Regions from separate parts of the Lysinibacillus sp. 10T31 genome, predicted to be linked through region 1. Evidence: riboswitches for the same ligand, from Rfam matches in the RefSeq annotation. Region 1 holds a riboswitch; each other region holds the start of a gene.
What was found. Region 1 has a riboswitch for cobalamin ahead of AC1DCY_RS00585 (hypothetical protein). Riboswitches for the same ligand answer to the same signal wherever they lie in the genome.
Positions count from the first base shown of each region.

Region 2: another riboswitch for cobalamin. It lies ahead of AC1DCY_RS03145 (energy-coupling factor ABC transporter permease); the one in region 1 lies ahead of AC1DCY_RS00585 (hypothetical protein).
Region 3: another riboswitch for cobalamin. It lies ahead of AC1DCY_RS10595 (ribonucleoside-diphosphate reductase subunit alpha); the one in region 1 lies ahead of AC1DCY_RS00585 (hypothetical protein).

Region 1 covers NZ_JBFTHS010000001.1:112,083-118,846, forward strand. Annotated here, with positions in the region: gene AC1DCY_RS00580 (ABC transporter substrate-binding protein) at 89-1,051, opposite strand; gene AC1DCY_RS00585 (hypothetical protein) at 1,053-1,595, opposite strand; cobalamin riboswitch at 1,797-2,002, opposite strand; gene AC1DCY_RS00590 (hypothetical protein) at 2,237-2,785, opposite strand; gene AC1DCY_RS00595 (C40 family peptidase) at 3,350-4,564, opposite strand; gene AC1DCY_RS00600 (ABC1 kinase family protein) at 4,973-6,764, opposite strand, start outside.
Region 2 covers NZ_JBFTHS010000003.1:147,814-154,577, forward strand. Annotated here, with positions in the region: gene cobJ (precorrin-3B C(17)-methyltransferase) at 1-844, opposite strand, end outside; gene AC1DCY_RS03140 ((2Fe-2S) ferredoxin domain-containing protein) at 849-1,220, opposite strand; cobalamin riboswitch at 1,360-1,541, opposite strand; cobalamin riboswitch at 1,916-2,100, shown strand; gene AC1DCY_RS03145 (energy-coupling factor ABC transporter permease) at 2,260-3,006, shown strand; gene AC1DCY_RS03150 (energy-coupling factor ABC transporter substrate-binding protein) at 3,008-3,280, shown strand; gene cbiQ (cobalt ECF transporter T component CbiQ) at 3,284-4,054, shown strand; gene AC1DCY_RS03160 (energy-coupling factor ABC transporter ATP-binding protein) at 4,054-4,890, shown strand; gene AC1DCY_RS03165 (S8 family peptidase) at 5,138-6,764, shown strand, end outside.
Region 3 covers NZ_JBFTHS010000015.1:20,183-26,946, reverse strand. Annotated here, with positions in the region: gene AC1DCY_RS10600 (ribonucleotide-diphosphate reductase subunit beta) at 1-952, opposite strand, end outside; gene AC1DCY_RS10595 (ribonucleoside-diphosphate reductase subunit alpha) at 965-3,178, opposite strand; cobalamin riboswitch at 3,342-3,529, opposite strand; gene AC1DCY_RS10590 (hypothetical protein) at 3,639-4,322, opposite strand; gene AC1DCY_RS10585 (ECF transporter S component) at 4,319-4,813, opposite strand; gene AC1DCY_RS10580 (bifunctional adenosylcobinamide kinase/adenosylcobinamide-phosphate guanylyltransferase) at 5,150-5,542, opposite strand; gene AC1DCY_RS10575 (histidine phosphatase family protein) at 5,491-6,090, opposite strand; gene cobS (adenosylcobinamide-GDP ribazoletransferase) at 6,063-6,764, opposite strand, start outside.

The sequences.
Region 1 (6,764 bases):
TCCTAGTAATGCGCTTTCTACCAGCGTAATCACCCATCAAAAAAGCTGCCCATAAAGGACAGCTCCAAAATACTCTTTTCAATATAGACTATTTAAATAACTCAGGGTATGCTGCTTTTGCTATTAACTCAACAGCTTCGCCAATACGTGGACCCGGACGATTTGAAATATCAGTATCTATATAGTAAACCGCTTTATTTTGAATGGCAGTGATTGAATTCCATCCATCACGAGAAAGGATTTCTGCCGCTGGGTTTTCCGTATAGTTTACTGTTGTTAAAATGATATCAGGGTTTTTCGCAATGACATCTTCCTCAGATACCTTTGCCCAGCTTTGAAGGTCAGCAAAAACGTTGTTCACTTTTGCAGCATCTAAAATCTCTTGTTGGAATGTACCAGAACCAGGTGTATATATGTCTGGCTTCGGACTAATTTCTAAATAGATATTTTTTGGTTCTTTCACATCTTTAACTTTTGCTTGGACTTCTGCAATTTTACCCTTAATATCATCATTTAACTTGTCGCCTTTATCTTTGATTCCCATAACTGTTGCGATTTGTTGGATATCCCCGTACACATCATCAAATGTTTTTGCCGATTGAATGGCAAACACTTTAATACCTGCATCTTCGAGACCTTTTAAGGCATTTAAGTTTTCTTCATCGCCACCAGTTGTATAGGCAATAACAACATCTGGCTTTAACGCTAAAATACGCTCGCTATTGAATGTTGTAGAATTAGAAACACGCTCAATTTTTTGCGCTTCTTCTGGATACGTATCAAACTCAGTCGCACCAACGATTTTATCACCTACACCTAGAGCAAATAAAATTTCTGTATTACTTGGTTGTAATGAAACAATAGTTTTAGGTACTGCATCAAACGCTACTTCTACGCCTCGGTCATCCTTAACTTTATAGCTAGTTTTTTCAACTTGTTGATCTTCTTTAGAAATAGTCTCTTTATTAGTATCTTCTTTCGCGCCACAGCCAACTAAAACAAGTGCCAGCATCAACACAGAAAGCCATTGTAGCTTAAACATTTTCTTCATTTTATCGATTCTCCTTTTTCTTTTTCATCGGGTATGACTTACTAATAAACGGTATTTCAGCAATACCAGCATGCTGATTCATAAAGACAGCCATTACAAAAAAAACATTGGCTAGTAATCCTAAATAATCAAAGAGAATAGCAGGTACTTCCCGTTCTTCAGATACTTTGTGCAAAACACGATATGATTTTTTCGCCTCACTACGGCATAAATGTAATGCAGTAGCAGCCTCTGTTCCTTGAGGTAATACAAAGTTTTGTATTTCCTCCCTAACATGACTTACATAAAAATCATAACGATCACTTAGCCAAGCCAAATCATCTTCGGTCACCGCTAATTTACCTCGGACTGAGCCATTTACATGGTAAGCCATTGGCAAAATAGCTAGTAAATCAACTTCTACTACCTCTACCGTTTCCTTTTTCACCGCCGCCAAGGCGACGCCAATATGTGTTGAAAGGCTATCCGTTCGAATTTCAAAATCTACCGTTGATGCCTTTTCACGCATAAATGGATAACAAGAATAACGCGCATCTTTTTTCAAATCTAAGTCCCCGCTTTCCTTCGTGAAAAATCCTTACTTTATTCACACCTTTTTTAGGATTTCATTAGGTGAAAGATAAGTGTACATAAAAAAACGTTGTTCCCACTCCTAAGGAAACAACGAAAATAACATAAATAGTGTCGAATAGACACGACATAGCCTATGTAATTGCCGCATATTCTCCTAGCTTCCGAAGAGTTATCATACGTTCAAACAAAGGTCGGTCTCCTGGCTTGTACAGTTCACTACATTCAATCAAGTTGTGGGTCATAAAAACCTTCCCATCAGATAAATTCGACAGTGGTATATCTTTATGATTCCTGTACTTACAGTTGCGGAAACAGCTTCGGTTTTCCACCGAATTCCCGATATGCTATAGTTCAGCACCCTTATTCTGCAAGAATTATTCACTTGTAAAGCAGTTTAACATAGATTAATAGGAAAAAATAGCTGTGGAATTAGAATAAACAAATACGATGGATAAAAATCATGCAGGTATTACCTTATGCACGCGGGTGGTTTCATTGCCCCCACGATATTTCTCATGCTCGTGCAGGTATTTGTTATACTTCATAGATTGAAGTTATAAAAGCTATCTCTCAACGAAAGAAATTGCGCAAAAAACAGCTATTTTATAACTTTTAACGGATGGCATTCTTATATTTCTTTTTGTATTTAACATCTTTTTCTTCTTCAATTAAACGCTGTGCAATCTCTAGTAGTTTCGGGTCTTTCGTTGCATCAAATAGCTTTTTAAAAGATACAATAATATCATAGCGTATCAATGACGGGTGCTTTTCGTCTAAGCATATTTGAAATCTTTTCGCCAAATATGACACGACTAAATCTCTTTGTACCTGCCCTGCTAAACCTATTCTCCAAATCGCCTGCAAAGTATGCCTCGCAGTTTCTGTTCTTTCATCATACGTTACTGCCCAAATCTTTAAAAAGTCCTCTAATACCCTTTCTTCAGGGTCGCTTTTTGCTGCCAATGCGCATAAAAATTGTGCAGCACTTGCACGCACATGCCCATTTTTGTATGTAAGAGCCTGAACAAGTTGTTCCCAAACTGAATATGTCCAATCAACTGGTTCCTGCATAATTTTCATTAATTCTTCGTATGATTTGTATTGAATATCACGGTCATGCTCTGTTAAATTACTAAAAAGTTGTAAAATCTCTTTTTCCATGATTCATCCCTACCTTTATTGTTTCAGAACGCAAAAATGGCAAACTTGTAAGTATTGTGTTAATTTCTATCATTTGTTACTTTACTACTGCGAAACTAAAGTCACAAATGATTTTAACTTCTTTCAGTAATTATTTTCTGTTATATTTCAAAATTATCAGAAATGAGGATCAATATGCAAGGAAACATTTCTTTCGGCTATTAAAGAAAAATTTTACGTGTTAGCTTTATGATTGGAGTTTGCCCCCAAAAACACACCATAACGATGACAATTATTATATGGATAATTGATGCTATACTTTTCATCGGCTCTATTTTCATTCTAGTAACTGGGAATATCGTAGTAAATATATCTACTTATGTAAATTTATTCATCACAGATGTTATTTTACTCATTATTCATTGAGTAGTCGAGCCTAAATTAATGGATAACTAATATCCGGTTGTATGATTGGTTTACTCGCAGAATCTTAAATACCGTCAAATAATAAAAAAGGTCATCTTTGTAATTTCTTTTACAAAGATAACCTTTTTGCTATTTAAACCGTCTATATAATAGTAAGGCTTATTGAATACGACCGAAGCCTACTAAATATTGATTCCACCAATCAAGTGATTCAATGACAACACCATTATTTTGAGCATCGATCATCGTGTTGTTTCCTAAGTAAATACCTACATGCGCTATGCCTGAACCATAGCTGAAGAATACTAGGTCACCTACACGTGCTTCACTTGCTGAAATACGTTGTGTTGCTAAATATTGTTGTGATGCTGTACGTGGTAAAGATACGCCTGCTTGTTTGTAAGACCATTGTACAAGACCTGAACAGTCAAATCCTGTTGATGGGTTACTGCCGCCCCAAACATAGCTACGGCCTAAGAATTGCTTTGCAGTTGAAATTGCATCACCTGAAGATGCAGTACCTGAACCTGAACCAACAACGACTTTTTGTGGTGATTTTACATTGTCCGCTTTGTTGCTGTTGTTAGCGTTGCTATTGTTATCGTTACTGTTACTGTTACTGTTATCGTTATTGTTTGTCGCTTGTACTACTGGAGTAGCTGCTTGAAGTGCACGTAAACGAGCTGCTTCTTCCTCTGCTGCTTTACGTTCTGCTTCTAAACGTTCTTCTTCTTGTTTCGTTGCAATTTGTGCCTTTAATGCAAGAGATTTCGCTTCATTTTCAGCTTTTTTTACTTCCATTTCGCTTTCCTTTTGTTGAAGCTCTTGGAATTGCTTTTGAAGCTCTTTTTGTTTTTCATCTAATGTTGTTTTTTGTTGCTCTAAGTTAGTCTTATCTGCTTCTTGTTGATCTACTAATTCTTGGTCAGCATCCATTAATGTTTTTACCGCTACGACACGGTCCATTAAATCTGCAAAGCTTTTCGATTCAAGAACAGCACTTAAATATATACCTACAGTGTTATCTTGCGCTTGGTATGCAGCCATACGTTCACTTAAAATTGTTGAACGTTGCTCAATACGTTTTTTAGTATCTACAATATTTGCATCAACTTCTTTAATATCTGCTTGTACTTTGTTAAATACTTTTACTTTTTCATCGATCTCTTTTTGTAAATTAGTTAATTCTTCTTGTAGCTTTTTAACCTCTGTATCTATTTTAGCTTTCTTATCAATCATTTGTTGAGATGTCTCTTCTGCGTGTACTACGGTTGGTTGAACTGTATTAAATAATAAGCCGCCAGCTAGTGCTAATGCTAGCACCATCGACTTACGCCATTTATTGCGCTTACCCACGTTATTCTTCCCCTTCACTAGTCAATTTCGCTCTTAGTATTTTAATGTAATCACTGGAACGATTTCTATTTTTCTTCTTATATTTTATTAGCCTTTTAAAGTTTAGCATTATTAGCATAACTTTTATACTATTTCACGTCTTTTTAATCGTTTAGTAAAACTCGAAACATTCTTGTAACATTCACGTAAATTCTTATAAATTCTACAAAATTACGTTTTATTCTACATAACAACACTTTTAACTGTTTTACCATTAGACCCACTATTTACTTTGTAATGTTTTTGTAATATTTCTCGAGAACATTTTTAGAATAAAAAAAGGGTAAGGGAACATTTCCCCTACCTCAGCTCGTTGACGAAAGAATAGATATAACTAATGTGTTTTAATAAACAAAGATTGATTTTCACTCCGAGTTGGCGCGCTTCCTATTGCTTCATAGAACGTAGCGCCTGGATAGAAAGACGTACTAAAAGAATGGCACATAAAAATAATCCTAAATATGCAGCTGTATTTAAGTAAACTGCGTACGCTTCGTGAATAAATTGCGAGATTGCTAAAAGTGCTACAGAAATAATGCCAAAGGTAATACCTACTAGAAGTAAGACGAAACGGGAAAACAAATGTGTAATAAAACGAGCATTATCCTCATCCGAAAAAACATCGTGATGTAAGGTGATTTTTCCGCTCTCTACCCGTTGAATAAGCTGGTCAACGCGTCTTGGCATTTTTCGCAATGTCGGAATAAGCATTGCTAATTCTTCTTGTATACGTTCCTTTGTTGCCATCGGTTCTTTAAATGGCTTCAAGAAGGATGCTCGCATGTATTCGGATGAAAAATCTTTCGCTTCCGTAAAAATATCAAAACTTGGGTCAATTACCCGTAATGTCCCCTCCAACGTTACTAAAGAACGCAGCGCTAAACCTACTGCTGGATAGAAAGAAAGACCGAAATCACGAACAACTGTAAATAACGCATGAATTAATTCCTCTGTTGGTATTCGATCCACGTAAGAGATTTTCAAGAGAATTTGATCAATCGCTTGCTCTATCTTTACACGTTCTGCATGATCAGCATTTTCAACCAATAATGTTAAGCCGTCAAATAAAGTACACGAACTATTTAGATGGATCCCCATTAAAATTAACTTTAAGCCCTCTTGTTGTGTAGCTCCCAAACGACCAACAGCCCCAAAATCAAGAAGGATCGGTGTGGCATCCATCTCATCAATATGAATATTTCCTGGATGTGGATCTGCATGAAATATACCCGAAACAAGCATCTGTTCAATGAAGGAGTATAAAACAGTCCGTGCAAACTGCCTACGATTATTTCCTAATCGAATAAATTCAGCCTCAGCATTTGCAACGCTTTTCCCACGTACATATTCCATGACAATAATATTTTCATTACAGTATTCTATATAGACTTTAGGAATCTTCACCTTATAATCGCTTTTGGCAAGAGCATTCGTCACCTGCAATGTATTACGAGCCTCAATATCTAAATGAACTTCCTCGCGTAACCCATCAGCAAATCCTTTAGCAAGCTCTCGAAAACCAAGTGACTCAGCCCATGTAGATTTGCTTGAAAGCCAATTGGCAAACTCCTCTAAAATATCGAGATCGTCTCGCATGATTTCCTTCACTTCTGGACGTAGTAGCTTCACCACGACTTCATCAAAATTTTTCAATCGTGCCTTATGTACTTGTCCAATAGATGCTGCCGCAATAGGCTCCATTTGAAAGCTTGCAAATATTTCATTCATAGGCTTCGGAAGTGACTCTTCTAAAATTTGTGTTACCTGCTCTGACGATAAAGGCTTCACATTATGTTGTAGCTTCTCTAACTCGTCAATAAAAATAGGTGAAAACAGTTCCTTACGAGTAGAAAGTACCTGACCAAATTTAACAAATATCCCACCACATTGCTCCAAAGTTATCCTTAAAGCAATGGCAAGCTCCTTTTCATTTTCTCGTTGTCTTGCGTATTTAATCGTTTGAACAACGCCATTTGTCACTGCTATTTTTAACACCTGACGCAAACGCTTTTGCTGTCTCCAGTAGCTACGAAGGCGTAATAATAAATTTTTTTTGCCATTCCGGCGGTCCCCAGCTGTAATACCACTTGGATCAAAAAGCTCAAAAACGAGATAGAGCAACATCGAAATTAGTAGCATGCAGCCAATCCAAACAAGTGTACTGACCTCTGTCACTGTT
Region 2 (6,764 bases), on a different contig from region 1:
CTCCTGTTTCTTGATTCATCGCCCATGGTTCATTTTCTTCCTTAAGTCGTTGATGTGGTCGTAACGGCTGTTTTTCCTCACCAAGTGTATATTTACGCTGATACCCACGTGGCGTAATCATTTTATTGTCGTAGAAGAATGTTGTTGAATTCCCGATAATAACCGTTGTTAACATGCCGATATCATGTTCAAGCATTTCTGCTAAAGTAGTCATCGTAATTTCCTGACGGTCACGATACGCGCTTTTCACAAGTCCAACCGGCGTATCTGGAGAACGATATTCCAATAAAATTCGTTGTGCCTCTACAATTTGTCTCGTACGACGTCCACTTTTCGGGTTATAAAGAGCAATAACAAAATCCGCCATTGCTGCCGCTTCCACTCGTTTTGCAATTAAATTCCAAGGTGTTAGGTGATCGCTTAAACTAATGGTACAGGCGTCATGCATAATGGGAGCACCTAGTAAACTTGCACATGAATTAATAGCTGAAATACCTGGAACAATTTCTACCTCGATACCAGTTGCTTCTGTCCAACCTAGCTCGATTAATACTTCATACACTAATCCAGCCATTCCATAAACCCCGGCATCTCCACTGGAAATGACCGATACGATACTTCCAGCCTCTGCTTGACGCACCGCTTCTTGTGCACGTGAAACTTCCTCTGTCATACCAGTACTAATAATCGACTTTGCACTAACTAAATCCTGAATCAGTTCAACATAAGTTTTATAGCCTATAATCATATGACTTTGTTGTAGTGCCTCCACAGCACGAGTCGTAATATGTTTAAAGTCTCCAGGGCCAAAGCCAACTACGAAAATCTTACCTTTTTGAGCCATTTTGTTACCCCTCTTTCACCTTTTCAATGCCTTTAATGGCTGTTGTTTGCGCTGTACGCTGCAACGAACCTTCACGCAATGTAAAAACATGCTCATTATGTAACGCTTCATGATTTAAATCTTGTACGAGTGCTCTCGCATGCTCCATCGTCGGCACACGGTACCAATTCCCCTGAGGATAAGCAATGACAACACAAGCATCCTTACACCTGCCATTACAGCGGGTCCTTGTCGTATGTATTTCCTTATCAAGCGCTAGCAACTGTATTTCATCACGGATTGCCTGCGTAATGTCCTCAGCATCTTTTTTCATACAGCTACTACCATTGCAAATAAAAAGATGTGTTTTCATCCCCTCTAAATTCCAAGTTGTCATAGTTGTTCTCCCCTCATTTGCTTTTAGGAAAAAGAAAAACCTTTACTCTAGTCGAAGAGTAAAGGTTTAGTAGAAGCCAAATAAAAACGAATATATACGGGTACTCGCTCTCGCTTCAACTTCTCCCTCCGAAAAGTTTGCATGCATCATCACATAAGCAGGTTTCCTGACTTAAGCTTCCTTTTACTTTCGCGCCTTCCTAGTTTTCACTAGTGGCATCTGCGATTTCATCAGCTATTACAGTAGCGGGGGCTGTATCGGACTTTCACCGATTTCCCTATTATCTTGAAAATATTCAAGCACTTATGGATATGTTTTATATGAATTTTTTTATATCAATTATGCCTCGGCATAATTCCGTGACATCCGCCGGAGGCTTAAAGTTCTTTCAGCGGATGTTTGGATACCCGCTGAAAAGTAGCTTAAATTCGCATTCATCTCACCATCTATAGAGGTAGGAGACATTTGCTGAAAGAATTTAAATGTAATAGAAAACTGTTTCTATCATAGCTTATTTTTTTAAAATTTCAACATTTCTTTCTAAAATTGTGACATTATTATTAATTTTTTTTGAGAAATGCGACATTTATTTTAGATTTATCCGAATTTTCGACATAGAGACTCAATTAAAAATTTTTTCATAAAAAGTATAGCATATATATGGAAAATCATGTTACACTTTGTCGTGAAATCTCACAACTTCATCTTTTTTCGGTGCGAATTGTTCATCATTTCGCTTAAAAGGGAAGCCGGTTCAAGTCCGGCGCGGTCCCGCCACTGTACTAGGGAGTTTTATAGATAATGTCACTGTCCAAAGGATGGGAAGGCCTATAAAACGTTGAACTAAAGCCAGGAGACCTGCCGAAAAATATGTGATCGTTTCAACCTACGAGGATGGGTGTGCGGCTTAGCAGATTAGAATTTTATTTGCTTTTTTAGCTATGCACTTTTCCAAAACGGAAAAGTGCTTTTTATTTTCATTCAGAAATTGTTTAGTTCGCATACTAATTCGAAATATTTTAATGAGGAGGAGAGATTTTTGAAATTTTCAGGTTGGAAGCTTAGTTATTTCTTATTGGCATTTTTATTCGTGCCAAACCGTGCATTTGCGATGCATATTATGGAGGGCTTTTTGCCAATTGAATGGGCGATTTTTTGGTGGGTCATATCGATTCCTTTTATTATTTTAGGATTACGTTCAATTCGTAAAACCATTGATGAAAATCCGGAAACAAAAATGATATTAGGGCTATCGGGTGCCTTTGCCTTTGTACTATCAGCCTTAAAAATCCCTTCTGTAACGGGGAGTTGCTCGCATCCAACTGGGGTTGGGCTTGGAACAGTTCTTTTCGGACCATTAGCGATGAGTGTTATCGGGACAATCGTATTATTATTCCAATCTTTACTTTTAGCACATGGTGGGCTTACAACATTAGGGGCAAACACCTTTTCCATGGCAATTATGGGCCCTATTATCGCTTACTATGTTTTTAAGGGCTCACAAAAAATAGGACTATCATTTTCCATCGCTGTCTTTTTAGCAGCAATGCTTGGTGACTTAGGAACCTATATTGTCACTTCTGTGCAATTAGCCCTTGCCTTCCCTTCTGAGGTCGGAGGCTTTATGGCTTCATTCACAAAGTTTGCAGGTATTTTTGCGTTGACGCAAATTCCTCTTGCTGTTAGTGAAGGAATTTTAACAGTGATCGTTATGAACTTCCTGAAAAAATACAATGTCAGTGAATTAAAAGCTTTACGTGTGTTCTCAGCAAAGGAGGCTCACTAAAATGAAAAAAAACTTACTGCTCTTAGCCATTGTTGTGTTACTAGCAATCGTCCCCCTGTTTATTCAAAAAGGTGCAGAATTCGGAGGGGCTGATGGCGAAGCGGAAGCAGCAATTAGTGAAATTGATGCTAGCTACGAGCCATGGTTTGAAAGCTTATGGGAGCCGCCAAGTGGTGAAATTGAAAGCTTATTATTCGCACTACAAGCTGCTATCGGAGCTGGATTTATCGGCTATTTCATCGGCTTAATGCGCGGCAAACATAAAGAGGGTTAAGCGATGTTACTCATTGATAAGTATGCTTATTTGAATAAATTAGCGTCTGTTCATCCGCTAGAAAAAATGACGTTATCCCTTGGACTGCTTATATTGTCGCTTATCATGAGAGATGAACGAATTTCACTCATTACATTTATTGTGATGAGTGCTTTTATCATTTTAGGCGCAAAAATTCCTACAAGATATTATGCAAAATTACTATTGCTACCTGGATTTTTTTTACTATCAAGTTTTGTATCCATTTTAATATCTATCGCGCCGGCAACTAACAAGCTTCCATCAAACATTTGGTCATTTTCTCTTCATAATTGGACTATTTTTGTCGGCAGTGCAAGCCTAGTAACAGCTCAGCAGCTTTTTTTCATTGTCCTTGGAAGCATTAGCTGTTTGTATTTTTTAATTCTCACAACATCAGTCCAATCCATTTGCTACGTTCTACGACAATGGCGACTTCCAACTCTATTTGTAGAGCTAGTAGAACTAACGTATCGTTTTATTTTTATCTTTTTAGAAAGTATGCAAAAAATTCATCTTGCCCAACAGGCCCGCCTTGGGTACAGCTCCCCTATGCAGTGGCTTCGCTCGGTATCAATGCTGATTACAGCTTTATTTGCCGAAATGTTCCAACGAAGTCGTGAACTAAACAATGCAATGGAAGCACGCGGTGGCGAAACTGTCTATTGGCAGGAGGATATTACCTATAACGTGAAAAATTGGCTAGGTATTACTACTATTTTTATACTCCTTATCATTTACGGAGGTTTTTTCTAATGACAGACTTATACTTTGATTTAACACATTTATCCTACGCTTATGCAGATGGAACTCATGCCTTAACGGATATTACACTTCAGATTCCAAAGGGAAAGAAAATTGCTTTACTTGGTCATAATGGGGCTGGTAAATCAACGTTATTTCAGCATTTAAATGGTATTTTGAAGCCTACTGCTGGAAGTATATCCTTTTGTGGCAAAGAACTTAACTATAGTAGAAAAGCATTAAAAGAATTGCGTCAACAGGTTGGCATTGTTTTTCAGGATGCAGACAACCAGCTTTTTTCTGGCACAGTTAAGCAAGATATTGCATTTGGGCCTCTGAATCTTGGCTGGACAACTGAAAAAATTGAAGAGAAAATTGCGTGGGCTGTCGCTCAAACCGAAGTCGAAGCATTGCTAGATAAACCGATCCATTTTTTAAGTGTTGGACAGAAAAAACGTGTCGCCATGGCAGGAGTACTTGCAATGGAACCTTCCGTTTTATTATTAGATGAACCGACTGCTGGACTAGATAATTATTATAGTGCACAAGTTTTACAATATTTAGCTACGTTAGAAAACGGTGAACGAACAATTTTACTGGCAACCCATGATATCTCATTAGCCTATGAATGGGCAGATCAAATCATCGTGATGGAAGCTGGAAGAATTATTTATTATGGGGATCCAGTTGCAATGTTCTTTCAAGAGGATTTGCTTGAAAGAGCCCATCTTGAACGCCCATGGGTCTTTGAAATGGCCATTGCCTTACAAAATAAAAAACTATTTGAGAATAACATCAAAATACCTCGTTCGAAGGAAGATTTACACAGACTTATAGAGCAGCTTTAAGTTAATTTGTCCATAGTTGGTACTTTTCAATTGTGGCTGAATCCATCCTCCTACGCCAGCGTAGGAATGGAGCCGTCGCCTGTATTAAATCTCTCTTCTACATATTTTTATCATGGGTAAAATATTATGGAAAAATATAGATTGGTACTTTTGGAAAAATATATCCTCATTTACGAAACTTTTCTATTACTCATTCGTAATAGTAGAGATGGCCCAAATATTTAATACACCCAAGGAGGGAAAACAGTTGAAGAACTGGAAAAAGAAATCAATCGCTCTAGTAGCATCTGCTACACTAATGGTTCCTGCTGCTTCTGCCTTTGCTGAAGCACCGGCAAAGAACCAAGAGTTAGTGAAAGTAGCTAGCAATAAGGATCAATCATCTAAGAATCAAAAAGAATGGATTAGTAAGGATACTATTATTATCAAGCATTCAGGTCTTGATAACAATGTGCACAAGAAAATCGGCTCAAAAGTGATTCGCTCTATTCCTTCATTAGGTTACGATGTTATCCAACTTAACAAAGGAACAAATTTAGAAAAAGCAGTTTCATATTATGCTAAGCAAAAAGGGGTTAAAAGTGTATCCCCAAGCTATGTGTATCATTCCTTTGGCACAAAAACAGATCCAAAGAAACAGGATATGTATCATTTAAACCTACTTCAAATTGATAAAGCTCTAAAGTTAGCAGGTAACAATGATGTAAAAGTGGCAGTTATCGATTCTGGTGTAGACTTTAAACATCCAGATTTAAAATCTCAAGTGCTACCTCCATATAATGCTGCAGCACCTGCCAATACTTCTTATCCTGGTGATCATGGAACACATGTAGCAGGAATTATTGGCGCTACAAAAGATAATGGAATTGGGGGTCACGGGATTAATCCAAATGCCAAGCTTCTTCCAATTGATGTATTCAACGGAAAAGATGGTGCTAATGATTTCGTCATTGCACAAGGCATCCTTTATGCAATCGAGCAAGGCGCTGATGTTATCAATATGAGCCTTGGTGGCTACGGCGAATCTCCATTAATGCAGGAAGCCGTTCAGAAAGCAATTGATAAAGGAGTTACCATTGTAGCAGCCGCTGGAAATGAATCGACAGACAATTACTCCTTCCCTGCTTCTTACGAAGGCGTGATTAGTGTAGGCTCTACGAATGATAGAAACAAGCTATCAAGCTATTCAAACTATGGTCCATCGGTTGATCTAGTAGCTCCAGGTGAAGAAGTTTACAGTACGGTTCATGATGAGAAAAAAGGATCATCCTTTGTAAAATTTAGTGGAACATCGATGGCATCTCCTGTTGTTGCAGGTGTGGCTTCTCTATTAAAATCAAAATACCCAGATTTAAAGCCATATGAAATAGAAGCTATTCTCGAAATGACCGCAAAGGATTTAGGTGATGAAGGCTATGACCTTACATATGGACATGGACTTGTAGATCCTGTAAGTGCATTACAGTTTAATATAAAAGATTTACCAAAACAGTATTCAGAAACAAAAGAAGAGCGCTTGAAAAACGCAAAAACCCTTAAAAAGGATACATTAAATACAGAAAAAGGCACATTCAACCAACCAGACGAAAAGAAATGGTACAAGGTTAATTTAGATGCAAATGAATATGCCCAGCTGACATTAAACGGTGCAAACAAATATGATTATGCATTTGATTTGTACTTCTACCCTGAAGGTAACAGCAAAGAAGTAGAACCAATTAACGTCAATGATGTTCGCGTTGGCAAGCAAGAAGGATACCTATATAAAGCAGAGCAAAAGGGAACCCTTCTTATTGGAGTTAAAGATCATAATGGCAACTATAGCTCAAAGGGCGATTCTAACTATGTCTTCACAGCTCAAACAACTAATAAAT
Region 3 (6,764 bases), on a different contig from region 1:
CATCCTCATACGCTTTAACCCACTTCAATGGATTTTTGCGATAGCCTTCAAATGGACGCTCCACGCCAAGCTGATTACAGCGTACGTTTGCATAGAAATGTACATAATCATGGACATCTTCGACATCGAGGCCTTCAACTTTATCGCCAATTACTTCATTGGCCCAATCGATTTCTAGCTGCACGGCTTCACGGAAGATTTCTTGTACACGAGCTGCTCGTTCAGGTGTATCGTATTCAGGATATTCCTCTAATAGCTCCTGATAAATCTTCACAAATAAATCGACATGTAGCTGCTCATCGCGATTAATATAATTAATCATCGTTGACGTGGCCACCATTTTTTGATTGCGTGCTAAATGATAGAAGAACGCGAAGCCAGAATAGAAGAATAAACCTTCTAAAATCACATCATAGACAATCGCTTCTAGCATATTTTCAACAGTTGGCTCCTCTGAAAATGCTTGGTAGCCCTTAATAACGAAATCATTACGTCGCTCTAGCACTGGCTCTGTACGCCAATAGTCAAACGTACGATCCTGCTCGTCTTTGTTGACAATACTTGATAGCACGTAGGAATAAGAGTGATTATGGATAACCTCTTGTTGCGCTAAAATAATCATTAACGCATTTAAGCTTGAGTCCGTTAAATAATCAGCTACTTTCCCCGCAAAATCTGTTTGCACACTGTCTAATAGTGCAAGCAAGCCAATTATCTTTAAAAAGGATTCCTGTTCATCCGCTGATAGTCCAGGAAACTGCTTCACATCATTGCTCATATTAATCTCAAATGGTGTCCAGAAGTTACCTAGCATTTTTTTATACTTAGGATATGCCCAGCTAAAACGCACATCATCCCAGTTTAAAATGTTAGAAGAACGTCCGTTGACAATCCCTGTTGAACGGTTCGGTGCATCCTTATCCATAATTTGTCGTTTTGTAATAGTTGTCATTGTTACTTCCTCCTAGCTCGCGCAAGACTCACATTCTAGCAATTCTACAGACGTTGAGCGCACATAATAAGTCGTTTTCACACCGCTCGCCCATGCATTCATATGCAATGCTAGTAAATCTTTCGCCTTAATCGTATTTTGAACGTATAAATTAAGTGAAATGCCTTGGTCGATATGACGTGCTCGTGCAGCATTTTGCTTGATTGTCCAATTTTGATCGATGAAATAAGCAGATTTATAATACCAAGTCGTCACAGGTGATAAATCAGGTACTGTTACTGGAATTTTGTAATCCTTCTTCTCTTCTGAATAACTCTTTTGGAAGATTGGATCAATCGTAGCCGTACTGCCCGCTAAAATGGATGTTGATGAGTTCGGTGCAACTGCCATTACATAGCCGTTACGCATACCTTTCTCAGCAACCGCGGCGCGTAACGCATTCCATTTATTGCTGTCGTAGCCACGTTTGTCAAAATACGCACCAGTATGCCAATCTGAGCCTTCAAATAATGGGTATGCTCCTTTTTCACATGCCAAATCGTTAGAAGCACGAATCGTTAAATAAGCAATTTCTTCATAGAGCTTGTCCGCAAATTCTACTGCTTCCTCAGACTCCCATTGAATTTCTTTCAAAGCTAATAAATGGTGCCAGCCAAATGTGCCAAGCCCAATACCACGGTAGCGTAGGTTCGTACGCTCTGCTTGTTTTACTGGAATTGTATTTAGAGCAATAACGTTATCTAGCATACGTACTTGAACTGGGATCAATCGTTCTAGAACACCAGCCGGTACAGCTCTACCTAAATTAATAGATGATAAGTTACATACAACGAAATCTCCAGGTTTGCGACGTGTTACGATGACATCATCCTCTAAGGTAATAGATTCGAACTCAGTAGCTGACATATTTTGGAATATCTCTGTGCACAGGTTCGAGCTGTAAACCATTCCTTCATGCTTATTCGGATTCATGCGATTGACTTCATCTCGATAGAACATAAACGGTACGCCTGTTTCAAGCTGTGAGCGCATAATACGCTTCATAATATCAATAGCTGGTACGACTTCACGACTTAACAATGGATTCGCGATACATTCCGCATATTTAGTACGGAAAGAGCCATCACCCTTTTTCTCATCGTAGAAATCCTCTAGTGAGAATCCCATAACCTCTCGTACTTCATGTGGGTCAAATAAATGCCAATCCCCACGTGCCTCAACAGTTTCCATAAATAAATCTGGTAGGCACAGCCCTGTGAAAATATCATGGGCACGCAGACGCTCATCCCCATTGTTTAAGCGTAAATCTAAAAACGTAAAGATGTCTTTATGCCAAACATCTAGATAGACAGCAATAGCTCCTTGTCGTTGCCCAAGCTGATCGACTGAAACCGCCGTATTGTTAAGCTGTTTAATCCATGGTAAAACGCCACTTGATGCACCTTTAAAACCTTTAATAGATGAGCCTCGGCTACGAATTTTCCCCATATAAACACCAATACCACCGCCGTACTTCGATAAAGTTGCGACATCTGTATTCGTGTCATAAATACTTTGTAAACTATCATCTACTGTATCGATAAAGCAACTTGATAGCTGACCATGTGTTTTACCTGCATTTGATAATGTTGGTGTAGCAACAGTCATATATAAATTACTCATCGCCCAGTAAGATTCACGGACTTTTTCTAAACGATTTTCTGTTTCATCCTGCATCAGGGTCATTGCAATGACCATCCATCGTTCCTGTGGTAGTTCCACTGGTGTTTTCGTGTAATCACGGACTACATAGCGGTCCATCAATGTTTTTAAGCCAATATACGTAAACAACTCATCTCGACTTGGATCTAAATAAGAAGCAAGTTCCTGAAGCTCCTGCTCACTATATTTTGTTGTTAAACTTTCATGATACAAACCAGCTTCTGTATAGTGTGCTAATTGTTCTGGGAAAACCTTATAAACATCCTTTACTGAAACTCCACGGCGCATTGCAAATTGATCATATAGTTTTTCTAAATAAATTTGAGCTGCGACAAATGTCCAGTAAGGCTCCTCCTCATCAATTAAGCTAAGCGTTTGTAAAACCATCGCATCTGCCCATGCTTCAAATGTGGCATTATCGTTTTTTCGTAGCCATCGATCCGATAATCTTACAAAACTTTCGAGTTCATCCTCCGTGTAACTTTTCTTGAGCTTAGCAATTTGCTGTTCGATTTGAATTGTCATGTTCTCATTCTCTCCCTTTCTATCTCCAGACAACACAAAAAGCGATCACGCAACATCTATCGGTTACGTGATCGCAGTAAAATCGGAAATGGAAATGAAGGACATGCACACAAAGAAGTGAACAAATCTCTCGCCTCCACTTCTCAATCCCCGAAGAATGTGTTGCTGTCTTGAACATATCGGCAGGTCTCCTGGCTCATGCTTCCTCCAAATGATAACCTTCCCGTTTTTCACAGTGGCCTACTCATCATTTGTCAGCACTTACAGTTGCGGGGACAGCTTCGGCTTAAGATGACTCTTTTTCCGAATTCCCTTTTAAACCATATTGGTACCGCTCGTCCAAAATACTATATATTGTGTTTAACTCCTAAACAAATCTAACATATTGTGTTTATTGATGCAATAGGCGTTTTGCCCCTTGCACGTTATAAAGTGCTACATTTTCTCGAAGCAAGCCCAATTACAATGCAGTTTTACGTAGTTTTTCAAAATTTCTAGGAAATTTTTTTTGTGCTAGCTGCTCTTTTTCAGGCTGTATTCCTAGCAAAACTACTGCACATGGACCAGCTGATTTCTCAACATCTAACGAACTTTCGACCTGTTGCTCGCCAAAAAGCCGAGTAAATTCGGCTTGTAGACCTTTTGATCCAACTGGCCATACTTGCTGCACGATTCCCTCTTTCCACGCCTGAAAAATAGGTTGCAACTGTGCGACATTATCAGGCTGCGCAAGGACTTCATTGCCTACAAGCGGTAGTCCATAAGTGTACCAGCTAAGCTGTTCATGCTTAGTTGCTGTGCGTTTTTGCTGCTCACCAAGCATCGTAATAGACAATCCTGATTGTAAAGTCGGCATATTGGACTCTGTGCTACCGTCTATTGGCGGACAATTATGGCCAACCTCATCAAAAACCTGCTGAATGCCTGCAACATAACGCGACCACGCTGCATCTCCTGAAAAATTAGCGAGTAAAATATGGCTTGGTAACGCATTTGCAGCAAGCTGCTCTAAAAAAGTAACACGCGCAGTTAAGTATGCCGTTAGCTTGTCTGAAGCAGACACAACATCTTGTGGTTTTTCACCAATTGCTGCGGCATTATCTGTTGTAGCAATGAGCTCACCTATTTTTATAGCATTTCTCAATGTACTCGACCTTCCTTACGCACAAACACCTTCGACAGAATTGGCATCGCAATCGCAACGATTACTAAATTTATAAGTGTTGCCAACGGAAGACTAGTCAGTGACGTCCAGTAAAATGCTGGGCTAATGATAAAGTAAAATGGTATAGGTGCTACAACACCATTTAAAACAAGTGCCACAGGCCATTTCCAGAAATGCATTCCTTTTTTATGCATAACCCCAAAGACCCATACAACAATAAACATTTCAACCGCGATAATAATATGTAGCGGTCCAAGTGGGAAGCCAGTAGTTAAGGCTGAGATAAAATGCCCAATGACTCCCGCAACCCCAGCTAATACTGGAGATAAAAAGACAACGCTCAAAAATGCGGGTGCAGAGTCAAGCGCTGCAGTTGTAATAAATGTTGGAACTTTAATGACTGCACCCACTGCACAAATTGCCGCTACCATGGCCGTGAGCGTCAATTTCATCAATCTTTGTCGATCCATTCCATTTCCTCTTTCCTTTAAATTTTTTTATAATAGCGTGGGGTTGATTTCCGTTCCGGTTGGGCGCTTTCCTGGGGGCGTCCGATGAGCCGCTTTTGTTGCTGCCGCTTCGCTTTCGCACAGAAAACATCCGCTGCGCTGCAGGGTCTCGGGCCAACACGATGTTGGTCACGAAGGCGTTATCACAGGATGTGATGCACTTAGCCTTCGTTCCTCTATCGCTAATCCCCAAGGAGTCGCCCAACCTCCACTCCAATCAACTTATTTACAAAGCATACGTCCTTGGAAATCTTATCCCCAAAATGAAAAGCCTAATAAAATTTTTTTAAAACTATATCATTTTATTTGTTCCCCGATACCGTACCAAATGCGTACGACTTGTTCGGCTTCAGCAAATAATGCTTGATACAAACGCCCACATGTATCACGCAATAATCGTGACTGTTTTTCCAGAGGCACAACTCCACGTCCCATATCGGTCACTATAATATAGACAGCACAATTTTCTTCCAGAGTCTTTAGTCTTGTCAAAATGGTTCTAACAAGGGGTTCATCATCCTCAAGATCTTGTGTTACGAGCCACTTCTCTAAGTTTTTAATAACTAATACATCGCAGGTAGAAGTGCTATCATGTAAATCGCCATCTACTAGCTCAACTTTTTGACCTGCAAGCAATTTCATGACATAGTCGGTTTTTCCACTATAGGCTCCTCCGATAAAGACATGCATCGCGCTCCCTCCTCCCAAGCCTTTCTTGTAAATGTTAAAGAAAACATTTTATCATGCAGTGTTTGATACGACCAAAAAGTTTGCTCCGTTGGTGCAAATGCTACGAGAAGTGCTCGAATCACTCCACCATGTACAACGAGATGATAAACATCTTCATCTTTTGGTAATGCCGTGAACCCTTCAATGACACGCTCACAAAAGTCATCAAAGCCTTCCCCCTTTGGAGGTGGTGACTGTACGGGATCATCTAACCATGCACAATAACGACTATCGGATTTTAAGTCCTCATATGTGCGGCCTTCAAATTCTCCGAAGTTCGACTCTCGAAATCTCCTATCAGACAAGTATGTTGCATTCGGAAAATAATGGGCAGCTGTTTCTCTACAGCGTAGCAAATCGCTACCATACACCTTCGTGACATTTTTATCTACAATAGTCAGTAAAGATGCATCGGCTAATGCAGAATCTGTCCAGCCGATATACCGCTTCTCCAAATTTTCCTTTGTTGGTGCATGTCTCATTAAGCGCACAATAACAACGTCACCCACAGGACAACCTCCATTCCTTCAATTGAAGCACCGAGTAAATCTCCAGAAACGCCCCCAAAGTTGCGGACTGTAAATTGTCGAAAGACTAAAAAGGCAATCGCTAATACAGCCATCAACACTAGTGGAGCAATTGAGAAGTCTATGACAAACAACAAGCTACTATATGCCACAACTAATGTGATAAGCATAAAACAGATAAGTGATCCCGGCTTAATATGTGTTTTAAAAAAGTAGGCTAGCCCCTTTTCCTTTGAACACTTGAGCGACATAAAATAAAAGCTCATGCCTACTCGTGTTAATAACGGAATAAACACAGGCATCCATAGTGCAAACTTATGCTGAACGAATAACTCGTGCAGTATCACAAATTTACCAAGCACTAAAAACAGCACTGAAAGTACACCAAATGCACCAACACGTGGATCATCTAAAATTTCAAGCCGCTTCTCACGATCCCGATACGAAAAATAGGCATCCCCCATGTCAATAAAACCGTCTAGATGTAAACCACCAGTAAATAAAGCAAACAATCCGATAATCACAAAGGAAAGCAAGACTTCGCTGCTAGAAGTCCATTCAGTTAATCCATAGACTACCGCTGCCACTGCGGTACCCATGAGAGCCCCTATCCATGGCAAAAAGGCGAACATCCCTGTAATAGTTGCTTTCGACAA